Regions from separate parts of the Sporosarcina sp. FSL K6-1508 genome, predicted to be linked through region 3. Evidence: a T-box and tRNA genes for the amino acid it is inferred to sense, from the RefSeq annotation. Region 3 holds a T-box; the other regions hold tRNA genes.

What was found. A T-box is a leader RNA that pairs with one kind of tRNA and senses whether it is charged. The one in region 3 lies ahead of leuS (leucine--tRNA ligase), so its partner is inferred to be a tRNA-Leu.
Region 1: it has a tRNA-Leu gene. The T-box ahead of leuS (leucine--tRNA ligase) is inferred to sense a tRNA for this amino acid. The anticodon was not compared.
Region 2: it has a tRNA-Leu gene. The T-box ahead of leuS (leucine--tRNA ligase) is inferred to sense a tRNA for this amino acid. The anticodon was not compared.

The regions. Positions count from the first base shown of each region.
Region 1 is NZ_JBBOXF010000001.1:1,618,311-1,622,175, forward strand. It holds tRNA gene MKZ11_RS07925 (tRNA-Ser) at 1-85, shown strand, start outside; tRNA gene MKZ11_RS07930 (tRNA-Glu) at 105-179, shown strand; tRNA gene MKZ11_RS07935 (tRNA-Val) at 239-314, shown strand; tRNA gene MKZ11_RS07940 (tRNA-Met) at 343-417, shown strand; tRNA gene MKZ11_RS07945 (tRNA-Met) at 505-579, shown strand; tRNA gene MKZ11_RS07950 (tRNA-Asp) at 583-658, shown strand; tRNA gene MKZ11_RS07955 (tRNA-Phe) at 731-806, shown strand; tRNA gene MKZ11_RS07960 (tRNA-Thr) at 820-895, shown strand; tRNA gene MKZ11_RS07965 (tRNA-Tyr) at 909-993, shown strand; tRNA gene MKZ11_RS07970 (tRNA-Trp) at 1,034-1,107, shown strand; tRNA gene MKZ11_RS07975 (tRNA-His) at 1,135-1,210, shown strand; tRNA gene MKZ11_RS07980 (tRNA-His) at 1,246-1,321, shown strand; tRNA gene MKZ11_RS07985 (tRNA-His) at 1,357-1,432, shown strand; tRNA gene MKZ11_RS07990 (tRNA-Gln) at 1,443-1,514, shown strand; tRNA gene MKZ11_RS07995 (tRNA-Gly) at 1,519-1,593, shown strand; tRNA gene MKZ11_RS08000 (tRNA-Cys) at 1,602-1,675, shown strand; tRNA gene MKZ11_RS08005 (tRNA-Leu) at 1,717-1,797, shown strand; gene MKZ11_RS08010 (SRPBCC family protein) at 2,192-2,659, shown strand; gene MKZ11_RS08015 (RNA polymerase sigma factor) at 2,869-3,414, shown strand; gene MKZ11_RS08020 (hypothetical protein) at 3,368-3,865, shown strand, end outside.
Region 2 is NZ_JBBOXF010000001.1:1,996,987-2,000,851, reverse strand. It holds gene MKZ11_RS10090 (TraR/DksA C4-type zinc finger protein) at 1-501, shown strand, start outside; tRNA gene MKZ11_RS10085 (tRNA-Glu) at 599-670, opposite strand; tRNA gene MKZ11_RS10080 (tRNA-Ser) at 681-771, opposite strand; tRNA gene MKZ11_RS10075 (tRNA-Asn) at 783-857, opposite strand; tRNA gene MKZ11_RS10070 (tRNA-Ile) at 859-935, opposite strand; tRNA gene MKZ11_RS10065 (tRNA-Gly) at 937-1,010, opposite strand; tRNA gene MKZ11_RS10060 (tRNA-Phe) at 1,018-1,093, opposite strand; tRNA gene MKZ11_RS10055 (tRNA-Asp) at 1,156-1,231, opposite strand; tRNA gene MKZ11_RS10050 (tRNA-Met) at 1,235-1,309, opposite strand; tRNA gene MKZ11_RS10045 (tRNA-Ser) at 1,350-1,442, opposite strand; tRNA gene MKZ11_RS10040 (tRNA-Ile) at 1,460-1,536, opposite strand; tRNA gene MKZ11_RS10035 (tRNA-Met) at 1,544-1,617, opposite strand; tRNA gene MKZ11_RS10030 (tRNA-Ala) at 1,640-1,715, opposite strand; tRNA gene MKZ11_RS10025 (tRNA-Pro) at 1,798-1,874, opposite strand; tRNA gene MKZ11_RS10020 (tRNA-Arg) at 1,915-1,991, opposite strand; tRNA gene MKZ11_RS10015 (tRNA-Leu) at 2,014-2,099, opposite strand; tRNA gene MKZ11_RS10010 (tRNA-Gly) at 2,107-2,181, opposite strand; tRNA gene MKZ11_RS10005 (tRNA-Leu) at 2,190-2,271, opposite strand; tRNA gene MKZ11_RS10000 (tRNA-Lys) at 2,303-2,378, opposite strand; tRNA gene MKZ11_RS09995 (tRNA-Thr) at 2,385-2,460, opposite strand; tRNA gene MKZ11_RS09990 (tRNA-Val) at 2,478-2,553, opposite strand; rRNA gene rrf (5S ribosomal RNA) at 2,695-2,810, opposite strand; rRNA gene MKZ11_RS09980 (23S ribosomal RNA) at 2,964-3,865, opposite strand, start outside.
Region 3 is NZ_JBBOXF010000001.1:2,412,332-2,416,196, forward strand. It holds gene MKZ11_RS12070 (MDR family MFS transporter) at 1-8, shown strand, start outside; gene MKZ11_RS12075 (CoA transferase subunit A) at 121-807, shown strand; gene MKZ11_RS12080 (3-oxoacid CoA-transferase subunit B) at 826-1,485, shown strand; T-box leader at 1,528-1,746, shown strand; gene leuS (leucine--tRNA ligase) at 1,918-3,865, shown strand, end outside.

The DNA of each region.
Region 1 (3,865 bases), 790 kb from region 3:
TGTCCGAGTGGCCGAAGGAGCACGATTGGAAATCGTGTAGACGGTTAACGCTGTCTCAAGGGTTCAAATCCCTTGCTCTCCGCCAGATTTACATAAATAATAATGGCCCCTTGGTCAAGCGGTTAAGACACCGCCCTTTCACGGCGGTATCACGGGTTCGAATCCCGTAGGGGTCACCAATAAAACTTATTCCATACAAGACACATTATGTGGAATGAATAAAAATTTTTTTTACCCAGGAGGATTAGCTCAGCTGGGAGAGCACCTGCCTTACAAGCAGGGGGTCGGCGGTTCGAGCCCGTCATCCTCCACCATTATATTTATACAAACAATTAACATTGTCGCGGGGTGGAGAAGTGGTATCTCGTCGGGCTCATAACCCGAAGGTCGCAGGTTCAAATCCTGCCCCCGCAACCAAATTTTATCACAATGCATCGGGTTACACATCTGACTTATAAGTCAGAAATTCATGCGAATTATCAAATTAATACTATATATTGTTGTCGCGGGGTGGAGAAGTGGTATCTCGTCGGGCTCATAACCCGAAGGTCACAGGTTCAAATCCTGTCCCCGCAACCAAATGGTCCCGTGGTGTAGCGGTTAACATGCCTGCCTGTCACGCAGGAGATCGCCGGTTCGATCCCGGTCGGGACCGCCATTTTTATTATAATAAGGTTTAAAATAAGCAAACTGACAAAGAAATACATAGCTTAGAGTAGACCAAATATGTGGCTCAGTAGCTCAGTCGGTAGAGCAAAGGACTGAAAATCCTTGTGTCGGCGGTTCGATTCCGTCCTGAGCCACCATTTTAATATTTGTGCCGGAGTAGCTCAACTGGTAGAGCAACTGACTTGTAATCAGTAGGTTGAGGGTTCAAGTCCTTTCTCCGGCACCATCTAGACCTATATGGTGGGGTAGCGAAGTGGCTAAACGCGGCGGACTGTAAATCCGCTCCCTACGGGTTCGGCGGTTCGAATCCGCCCCCCACCACCATTTTTTTAACACGAACCATGTGTTGAAAAGACTTCCACGTAGGGGCATAGTTTAACGGTAGAATAGAGGTCTCCAAAACCTTTGATGTGGGTTCGATTCCTACTGCCCCTGCCACTTTTTTTAATTTAACCTAATATTATGGCGATTGTGGTGAAGTGGTTAACACATCGGATTGTGGTTCCGACACTCGAGGGTTCGATTCCCTTCAGTCGCCCCATTTATTTATCCAATTAAATCAAACTAGATATCGTGGCGATTGTGGTGAAGTGGTTAACACATCGGATTGTGGTTCCGACACTCGAGGGTTCGATTCCCTTCAGTCGCCCCATTTGTATATCTAATTAAATCAAACTAGATATCATGGCGGTTGTGGTGAAGTGGTTAACACATCGGATTGTGGTTCCGACACTCGAGGGTTCGATTCCCTTCAGCCGCCCCATTTATCTTATTGGGGTATAGCCAAGCGGTAAGGCAACGGACTTTGACTCCGTCACTCGTTGGTTCGAATCCAGCTACCCCAGTTTCGCGGAAGTAGTTCAGTGGTAGAATACGACCTTGCCAAGGTCGGGGTCGCGGGTTCGAATCCCGTCTTCCGCTCCATTTTCTGCGGCGGCATAGCCAAGCGGTAAGGCATGGGTCTGCAACACCCTTATCACCGGTTCGATTCCGGTTGCCGCCTCCAATTTTCTTGTTTATTGTTGGAAGTGAAATGAATATTGTTATGCCCGAGTGGTGGAATGGCAGACACGTCGCACTCAAAATGCGATGCCGCGAGGCGTGCCGGTTCAAGTCCGGCCTCGGGTATCAGATGGAAAAGACACAACTTCGGTTGTGTCTTTTTTTCATGTCTAATAAATTTATAAATGTCTGGGCCTATAGATAGCCCGTGAAAGCGGATATGCGAGATTCAGGCAGTGAGCACCAAATGTTTGGATGCTGGAGAGCAATATATATGATCGGTCGTGGGTTGCTAATGATCGGTTGGCGGAGGTATATGGTCGGTTGCGCCGCGTTATGATCGGTCCCCAGTGATATATGATCGGTTGCGTAGCGCTAATGATCGGTTGAGGATGATATATGGTCGGTCGTGCTGTAGACTTGGCGGCTGGGGTCGCGTATCCGCTTTTGTTCCGCTCAATTTCAACTTAGAACTTATTGTGCTACAGTGAAAGAAAGAATATTGAGTGGAGGGGCTGTTATGCCATTAATCGAACATCAGGAATTCATTAAAGCCTCAGTAGAACGCTGCTTTGATCTCGCGCGCGATGTGGATATTCATACTCAAACAACAAAGGGTACGAAAGAGAAAGCCGTTGGTGGGGTTACGACAGGTTTATTGCTGGCGGGGGATGTTGTTACATGGGAGGCAGTCCATTTCGGTATAAGGCAAAGACTGACGGCTAAAGTTACAATAATGAATGAACCCTATCTCTTTGAAGATATAATGGTCAAAGGTGCCTTTCACTCATTTACGCATGTACACGAGTTTATTGAAAAGGATAATGGCACGCTAATGATTGATCGCTTTCGTTATAAATCCCCTTTTGGACCGATTGGAGTTATTGCGGATAAGCTGTTTTTGCAAAGCTATATGAAGAACTTTATTGTGAGCCGTGCAAAGGCTCTGAAGCAGATTGCGGAAAGTGAGCAGCAGGTGGTTCATTAAGAAAAGATGACTTGATAAATAAATATTGATTGTATCTTCTGCTGAAATAGATTCTTTTACAAAACTCCTTTTACCAACTTAAAAGGAGTTTTTATTTTGGAATGAAATCAGGAAAATTCTTTTGGTTTCCCTTGAAGTTACATAATTTCTAATTTGCCTGTAATATTTCATGTAGTGAATCGTCTAATAACTAAAGGAGGGGAGAGCGTGTGACGAACCATACAATCGAGGAGTGGTTTCAGCTGTATGAAAGGGATATCACCAGTTTTCTAACTTACTATACGGGCTCGTTAGATGTCGAGGATCTAGTCCAAGAAACTTTTATGATAGCTATGAAGAAAATGGCTGGGTTCAACGGGCAATCTCATCCCAAAACATGGCTGATTTCTATTGCGAGAAATAAGGTTATCGATGATTATCGCAAACGGAGAGTATGGGAAAAGATCAAGCATTTAATTATCCGCGACCCCAAAGAGTCAAATGAATTGGAAGAGCAAACAATTCTAAATCAGGAAATCATCCAATTATACAAAGCGATTCATCAACTTTCTCCCCGCTATAAAGAGGTAGTTATTCTTAGAAGTATTTTAGAGCTAACGCCAAAAGAAGTTAGTGAAGTATTGAAAAGCAATGTGAATCATGTGAATGTCATGTTTCATCGGGCGTTAATGAGACTAAGAGAACTACTTGTAGAGGAGGGATTTACTTATGAAGAGAGTGGAGAACTTACAAGAAAGTCTGAAAAAACTACCTAAATATACATTGGATGATGAACAGAAAGAAAAAATTATTTTAGCTATGAAGAAGGGGACGAAATCTAGAAAGAGAGTGAAGTTTGTTAAATCTCTCACGGCACTTACTTTAATATGTGCGGTAGTATTTGTTCTTGTCTTATCAAGTGATAGTGAGAGTAATAATTGGCTTAATGAACTGAAGCAGTCGTTTCGACCTCAGGTAGAATTGACCGCGCAGCTGGGGGAAATCTTTAACTTTTCACAAAGTAATCAAGAAGTGACTGGAATTGAGGGGAAGGTGGGAATGCTATTTAACGAACAATTTGTAGCGGAAGATGCAAGAAAAGGGGCGAAAATGATGCTCTACTTTTGGATAGGTGCGTCAGAACTCGCAGGTAAAAGTTACACAGTAGAAGCTAGGGATGCTTACGATAAAAAAATAATAATGTCTGAAGGGGTTTTTGATGGTTTT
Region 2 (3,865 bases), 420 kb from region 3:
GCGATGGTGGATGGTTCTTACGGTAAATGTGAAGTGTGCCAAGAAGATATTCCCTTTGAACGTCTTGAGGCAGTCCCTTATACAACTCTCTGCATTAATCATGCGACAGAACAAGAAGTACCCAACGACCCGCCTGTCGAAGAAGATATTCTTATTATGGCAAACCCCAATTCATTTGCCGATAGAAGATCTGGGGCAGCCCGAGACGGAGAAGATAGCTTTCAGGAAATAGCGAAATCTGGAACATCCGAAACTCCATCCGATTTCATTGGAGATCATGATAACTATAATACTTTATATGACACAGATATTACAGACGGTGCAGCTGAAGATATCGAAGAATTCACAGGTACCGATATTAACGGTAAATCACGCGGTTTTGTCAGATCAGATGCTTCAGAAAAGTATGAAGCGGAGCTGGACGCTGAAGGAATCGAATCCCCCCTTGGTGATATTCCTTACCATGAAAAGGACAGTTATACTGATAATGAAAAGAAGTGATATTATACCATAAGCCATTTAGGCTTATGGTATAAATGGACAAATTAAAAAGTAGCATTACAAGTTCACTAGAAACTTGTAATGCTACTTTTTTGCATGACCCCTACGGGATTCGAACCCGTGATACCGCCGTGAAAGGGCGGTGTCTTAACCGCTTGACCAAGGGGCCAAAATATATATGGCGGAGAAGGAGGGATTCGAACCCTCGCACCGCTTTCGCGATCTATACCCTTAGCAGGGGCACCTCTTGAGCCGCTTGAGTACTTCCCCATATATATAAATGGCTCCGCAGGTAGGACTCGAACCTACGACCGATCGGTTAACAGCCGATTGCTCTACCACTGAGCTACTGCGGAATGGTGGGCCTAAGTGGACTCGAACCACCGACCTCACGCTTATCAGGCGTGCGCTCTAACCAGCTGAGCTATAGGCCCTTGGAGCGAGTGAAGGGAATCGAACCCTCATCATCAGCTTGGAAGGCTGAGGTTTTACCACTAAACTACACTCGCATAATAATGGTGGCTCAGGACGGAATCGAACCGCCGACACAAGGATTTTCAGTCCTTTGCTCTACCGACTGAGCTACTGAGCCATATATTCGGTTCACATTAAGCAGTTAGCTTAACTTAAACCTTACTATACTACTAATAAAAATGGCGGTCCCGACCGGGATCGAACCGGCGATCTCCTGCGTGACAGGCAGGCATGTTAACCGCTACACCACGGGACCATTTGGTTGCGGGGGCAGGATTTGAACCTGCGACCTTCGGGTTATGAGCCCGACGAGATACCACTTCTCCACCCCGCGACAACAATATATTACTTTTTCTTACACCACTTTTAAAAAATGGAGGAGGTAGAGGGATTCGAACCCCCGCGGGATTTGACTCCCCTGTCGGTTTTCAAGACCGATCCCTTCAGCCGGGCTTGGGTATACCTCCGTGATTATATAGAATAGTGGTGGACCTTGCAGGACTCGAACCTGCGACCGGACGGTTATGAGCCGTCTGCTCTAACCAACTGAGCTAAAGGTCCTTTAAGATGGCGGCAGAGGGGATCGAACCCCCGACCTCACGGGTATGAACCGTACGCTCTAGCCAGCTGAGCTACGCCGCCAGGATCTTTATTGAAATTGTGTTGGTGGAGCCTAGCGGGATCGAACCGCTGACCTCCTGCGTGCAAGGCAGGCGCTCTCCCAGCTGAGCTAAGGCCCCATTCTAACTGATTATTATTTAAGCAACAAATCTGCTTAAAATGGTGGCTTCTTTAAGCGGTGAAGCTGCTTAAAGATCTTAATGGTCGGGAAGACAGGATTCGAACCTGCGACCCCTTGGTCCCAAACCAAGTGCTCTACCAAGCTGAGCTACGTCCCGTTAAATTATGAATTATAAAGTGCAAATTGAAAAGTTATAATGGTGCGCCCGGCAGAAGTCGAATCCACAACCTCCTGATCCGTAGTCAGGTGCTCTATCCAATTGAGCTACGAGCGCATATGATTAAAAATGTTATTAATGCCGAGAACCGGAATCGAACCGGTACGGTAGTCACCTACCGCAGGATTTTAAGTCCTGTGCGTCTGCCAGTTCCGCCACCCCGGCAAAAATATGGAGCGGAAGACGGGATTCGAACCCGCGACCCCGACCTTGGCAAGGTCGTATTCTACCACTGAACTACTTCCGCATTATAAGTGCGGGTAAAGGGAGTCGAACCCCCACGCCCGAAGGCACTAGATCCTAAGTCTAGCGCGTCTGCCAGTTCCGCCATACCCGCAATATAAATCATGACTGCTAAGTCATAAAAATGGTGAGCCATGCAGGATTCGAACCTGCGACCCTCTGATTAAAAGTCAGATGCTCTACCAACTGAGCTAATGGCTCGAAAAGTGGTGCCGGAGAAAGGACTTGAACCCTCAACCTACTGATTACAAGTCAGTTGCTCTACCAGTTGAGCTACTCCGGCGAAAGAATTAAAGTAAATGGTGGAGGATGACGGGCTCGAACCGCCGACCCCCTGCTTGTAAGGCAGGTGCTCTCCCAGCTGAGCTAATCCTCCTGGGTTATATTTTATAATGAATTGATAAATTCATCAGCATTTTCATCCACACTGTTTTTTCTATGTATTAATTGCTTGTCCCACTATGTGTGAAATGCAAGCCACTTACTACAAAGACTTTTTATGTAATGAATCTCACAGGCCCGGCGGCGTCCTACTCTCACAGGGGGGAACCCCCAACTACCATCGGCGCTGAAGAGCTTAACTTCCGTGTTCGGTATGGGAACGGGTGTGACCTCTTCGCAATCGTCACCAGACCTGCATCATCTTTTCTCAAAGACAATATTCATTATATCAGTTTCTAAACTTAATTGCAAGTACTTTTTTTTATGAACGGTACTTATTCGCTCAAAACTGAATGAAATAGACATTGTGCTACACGAATCAGGGTAATCAAGCCCTTTTCAAAATTGGTTAAGTCCTCGATCGATTAGTATCCGTCAGCTCCACACGTCGCCGTGCTTCCACCCCAGACCTATCAACCTCATCTTCTTTGAGGGATCTTACTTACTTGCGTAATGGGAAATCTCATCTCGAGGGGGGCTTCATGCTTAGATGCTTTCAGCATTTATCCCGTCCATACATAGCTACCCAGCGATGCCTTTGGCAAGACAACTGGTACACCAGAGGTATGTCCATCCCGGTCCTCTCGTACTAAGGACAGCTCCTCTCAAATTTCCTGCGCCCGCGACGGATAGGGACCGAACTGTCTCACGACGTTCTGAACCCAGCTCGCGTACCGCTTTAATGGGCGAACAGCCCAACCCTTGGGACCGACTACAGCCCCAGGATGCGATGAGCCGACATCGAGGTGCCAAACCTCCCCGTCGATGTGGACTCTTGGGGGAGATAAGCCTGTTATCCCCGGGGTAGCTTTTATCCGTTGAGCGATGGCCCTTCCATGCGGAACCACCGGATCACTAAGCCCGTCTTTCGACCCTGCTCGACTTGTAGGTCTCGCAGTCAAGCTCCCTTATGCCTTTGCACTCTGCGAATGATGTCCAACCATTCTGAGGGAACCTTTGGGCGCCTCCGTTACTCTTTAGGAGGCGACCGCCCCAGTCAAACTGCCCGCCTGACACTGTCTCCTGCCCCGATAAGGGGCATGGGTTAGAAGTCCAATACAGCCAGGGTAGTATCCCACCAACGCCTCATCCGAAGCTAGCGCTCCGGAATCCAAGGCTCCTACCTATCCTGTACAGGCTGCACCGGAATTCAATATCAGGTTACAGTAAAGCTCCACGGGGTCTTTCCGTCCTGTCGCGGGTAACCTGCATCTTCACAGGTATTATAATTTCACCGAGTCTCTCGT
Region 3 (3,865 bases):
ACTTATAGGCTTTCCGTTTTTTTCTGAGTGCTACTATCATTGCAACATTCGGTAGAGTTTGATTTAATTGAGAAGAAGGATTATTACGTAATTTTTAAAAGATTCAAAGGGGGATGTAAAATGAAACCGATTTATTCATCAGCGAACGACGCGGTTGCACAGATTGAAGATGGTGCAACGTTAATGGTTGGGGGATTTGGACTAGTAGGAATTCCGGAACAACTCATTTTGGCACTTGTTGAAAAAGGAGTGAAAGACCTAACAGTTATTTCAAATAACTGTGGCGTCGATGAGTGGGGACTTGGACTTCTGTTGAAAAATAAACAAATTAAGAAAATGATAGGCTCATATGTCGGAGAGAATAAAGAATTTGAACGCCAGGTACTTTCAGGCGAAATCGAAGTCGAGTTGACGCCGCAGGGAACACTTGCTGAAAAGATTCGGGCAGGAGGGGCCGGTATTCCAGCGTTTTTCACCCCGGCTGGTGTTGGAACGCTCGTTGCGGAAGGGAAAGAAATCCGTGTATTCGACGGTAAAGAGTATGTACTTGAAAAAGCGCTTCGTGCAGACTTTTCACTTGTCAGGGCATCAAAAGCCGATAAATTCGGTAATCTGATTTACAATAAGACCGCACAAAACTTCAATCCGATGATGGCGGCTGCAGGGAAGTTTACGATTGCAGAGGTAGAAGAACTTGTGGAAACCGGCGATTTGGACCCTGCAACTGTTCATACGCCAAGCATTTATGTGCAAGGACTTCTGCAGGCACAACAGGAAAAACGAATCGAGCGTCTGACGACTCGCTAAGGAAAGGGGAATTGTGATATGGGAGAAGTGAATGTAAGGGAACGAATCGCAAGACGGGCTGAAAAGGAAATCGAAGACGGCAACTATGTCAATCTGGGGATTGGCATGCCGACGCTTGTCGCTAACTATATATCGCCTGATAAGACAGTCGTACTGCAATCAGAAAATGGGTTGTTAGGCATTGGGCCTTATCCGACTGCTGATGAAGTCGATCCGGATCTCATTAATGCAGGAAAAGAAACGGTCACCTCTATTCCAGGTTCAGCATACTTTAACAGTGCTGAATCGTTTGCAATGATTCGTGGAGGACATGTCGACGTTGCCATACTTGGCGCCATGGAAGTGTCTGAAAAAGGGGATTTGGCTAACTGGATGATCCCTGGCAAGATGATTAAAGGAATGGGCGGTGCGATGGATCTTGTTCATGGAGCGCGAAAAATTATCGTTATTATGGACCATGTCGCAAAAGACGGCTCCTCGAAAATTAAGAAAGAATGTACTCTCCCGTTAACTGGAAAAGCGGTCGTTCATAAAATCATTACAGAGCGTGCATTGATTGACGTGACTGCCGATGGTTTGGAATTAAAGGAAGTGTTCGAAGGTTTCACCATTCAGGAAGTCATTGATTCAACAGAAGCCTCGTTAATTGTGAAGGACGTTATTGAAGGCGTAAAATGATTGTTGTTAAATTGACATGATTCGGGTAAACTAATAGCAATAGCTTTGGCATTGATGAGGAATAGTAATCTTTGCTGTCGATTTTAGAGAGCAGGCGGTTGGTGAAAGCCTGTACGACAGAGATGAACTCGCCTTGGAGCCTGCATTGGTGAATTATTTATAACTAGCCCGTGCCGTTTTTCCGCGTTAAGGAGTCAAGTTGGGCGGTTTTGCCGTCAATTTGGGTGGCACCGCGGGAATTATACGACTCTCGTCCCTTATTTTTTTAAGGGACGGGAGTTTTTTTATTTTTATTCAGCCGGTGTTCATGCACCGGCTGAATGAAAATAAAGCCTCCGGCGGATGTCACAGATTTTGAATCGAGCTTGCTCGATTCAAAATCTGGACGCAATTACGCCGAGGCGCAATTGATTTGAATAGGAGGAATTTTACATGAGTTATAATCACGGACAAATTGAGAAGAAGTGGCAACAATACTGGAAAGACAATAAAACATTCAAAATGATGGATGATCCGTCTAAACCGAAATTTTTTGCGCTTGATATGTTTCCATATCCATCAGGTGCTGGACTACACGTTGGGCATCCGCTTGGCTATATCGCGACAGATATTTTGAGCTCATTCAAACGGAAGCAAGGCTTTAATGTCCTGCATCCGATGGGCTGGGATGCATTTGGCCTTCCGGCAGAGCAATACGCGCTTGATACAGGCAATGATCCAGCAGAATTCACAGCGAAAAATATCGCAACGTTTAAACGTCAAATGAACGATCTTGGTTTTTCTTATGACTGGGAACGTGAAATTAATACGACAGATCCATCTTATTACAAGTGGACGCAATGGATTTTCATCCAACTTTACAATAAAGGCTTAGCTTACGTTGATGAAGTAGCTGTTAACTGGTGTCCAGCACTAGGTACGGTTCTTGCGAATGAAGAAGTAATCGATGGTAAGTCAGAACGAGGCGGCCACCCGGTTGAGCGCCGTCCAATGCGCCAATGGGTATTACGCATTACAAATTATGCAGACCGTCTTCTTGAGGATCTTGATGAACTTGATTGGCCGGAAAGCTTGAAAGACATGCAGCGCAACTGGATTGGCCGCTCTGAAGGGGCACAGCTGACGTTTGAAATCGACGGAACAGATCTGTCGTTTGAAGCATTCACAACACGTCCAGATACGATTTTTGGAGCGACGTATGCAGTCCTTGCACCTGAATTAAAACTCGTCGAAAAAGTAACGACTGCAGAACAGAAGGATGCAGTTGAGAAATACTTGAACGAAGTGAAAATGAAGAGTGATCTTGAGCGTACGGATCTCGCAAAAGAAAAAACGGGTGTCTTTACGGGAGCTTACGCAATCAATCCTGCAAGCGGCGAGAAGATGCCGATCTGGATTGCAGATTATGTACTTTCAACATATGGAACAGGCGCGATTATGGCGGTTCCAGCACATGACGAACGTGACTATGAGTTCGCGAAAGAATTCGACCTGCCGATTGTTGAAGTTGTGGCAGGAGGAGATGTATCCAAGGAAGCTTACGTTGGAGATGGAAAACATGTCAATTCCGGTTTCCTCGATGGATTAGGCAAAGAAGAAGCAATCGAAAAAGCGATCGCTTGGTTTGTTGAAAAGGGCAAAGGTGATAAGAAGATTACATTCCGTCTTCGTGACTGGCTGTTTTCAAGACAACGTTATTGGGGCGAACCGATTCCAATTATCCACTGGGAAGATGGCACAATGACACCAGTCGACGAAGCTGATTTACCGTTGAAATTACCAGTCACAGATGATATCAAGCCGAGTGGTACAGGTGAATCCCCACTTGCGAATATTACTGAGTGGGTGAACGTGACGCATCCTGAAACAGGGATGAAAGGTCGTCGCGAAACGAACACGATGCCACAATGGGCGGGGAGTTGCTGGTATTACTTACGTTACATTGATCCGGATAACGATGAAATGATCATCGACCCTGAACTTGCGAAACGTTGGTTGCCTGTAGATATCTATGTTGGTGGAGCAGAACACGCGGTTCTACATCTGCTTTACGCACGATTCTGGCATAAAGTGCTTTATGATATTGGCGTTGTTCATACGAAAGAGCCATTCCAAAAGTTATTCAACCAAGGAATGATTCTTGGCGAAGGTAATGAGAAGATGTCGAAATCAAAAGGAAATGTAGTTAATCCCGATGATATCGTTCATTCACACGGAGCTGACTCACTTCGCCTTTATGAAATGTTCATGGGGCCTTTGGAAGGTTCAAAAGCGTGGACGACGAATGGTCTTGACGGTGCTCGTCGTTTCCTAGATCGTATCTGGCGCCTGTTCGTCAATGAAGATGGATCACTTAGCACGAAAATTGGTGGGAAAACGG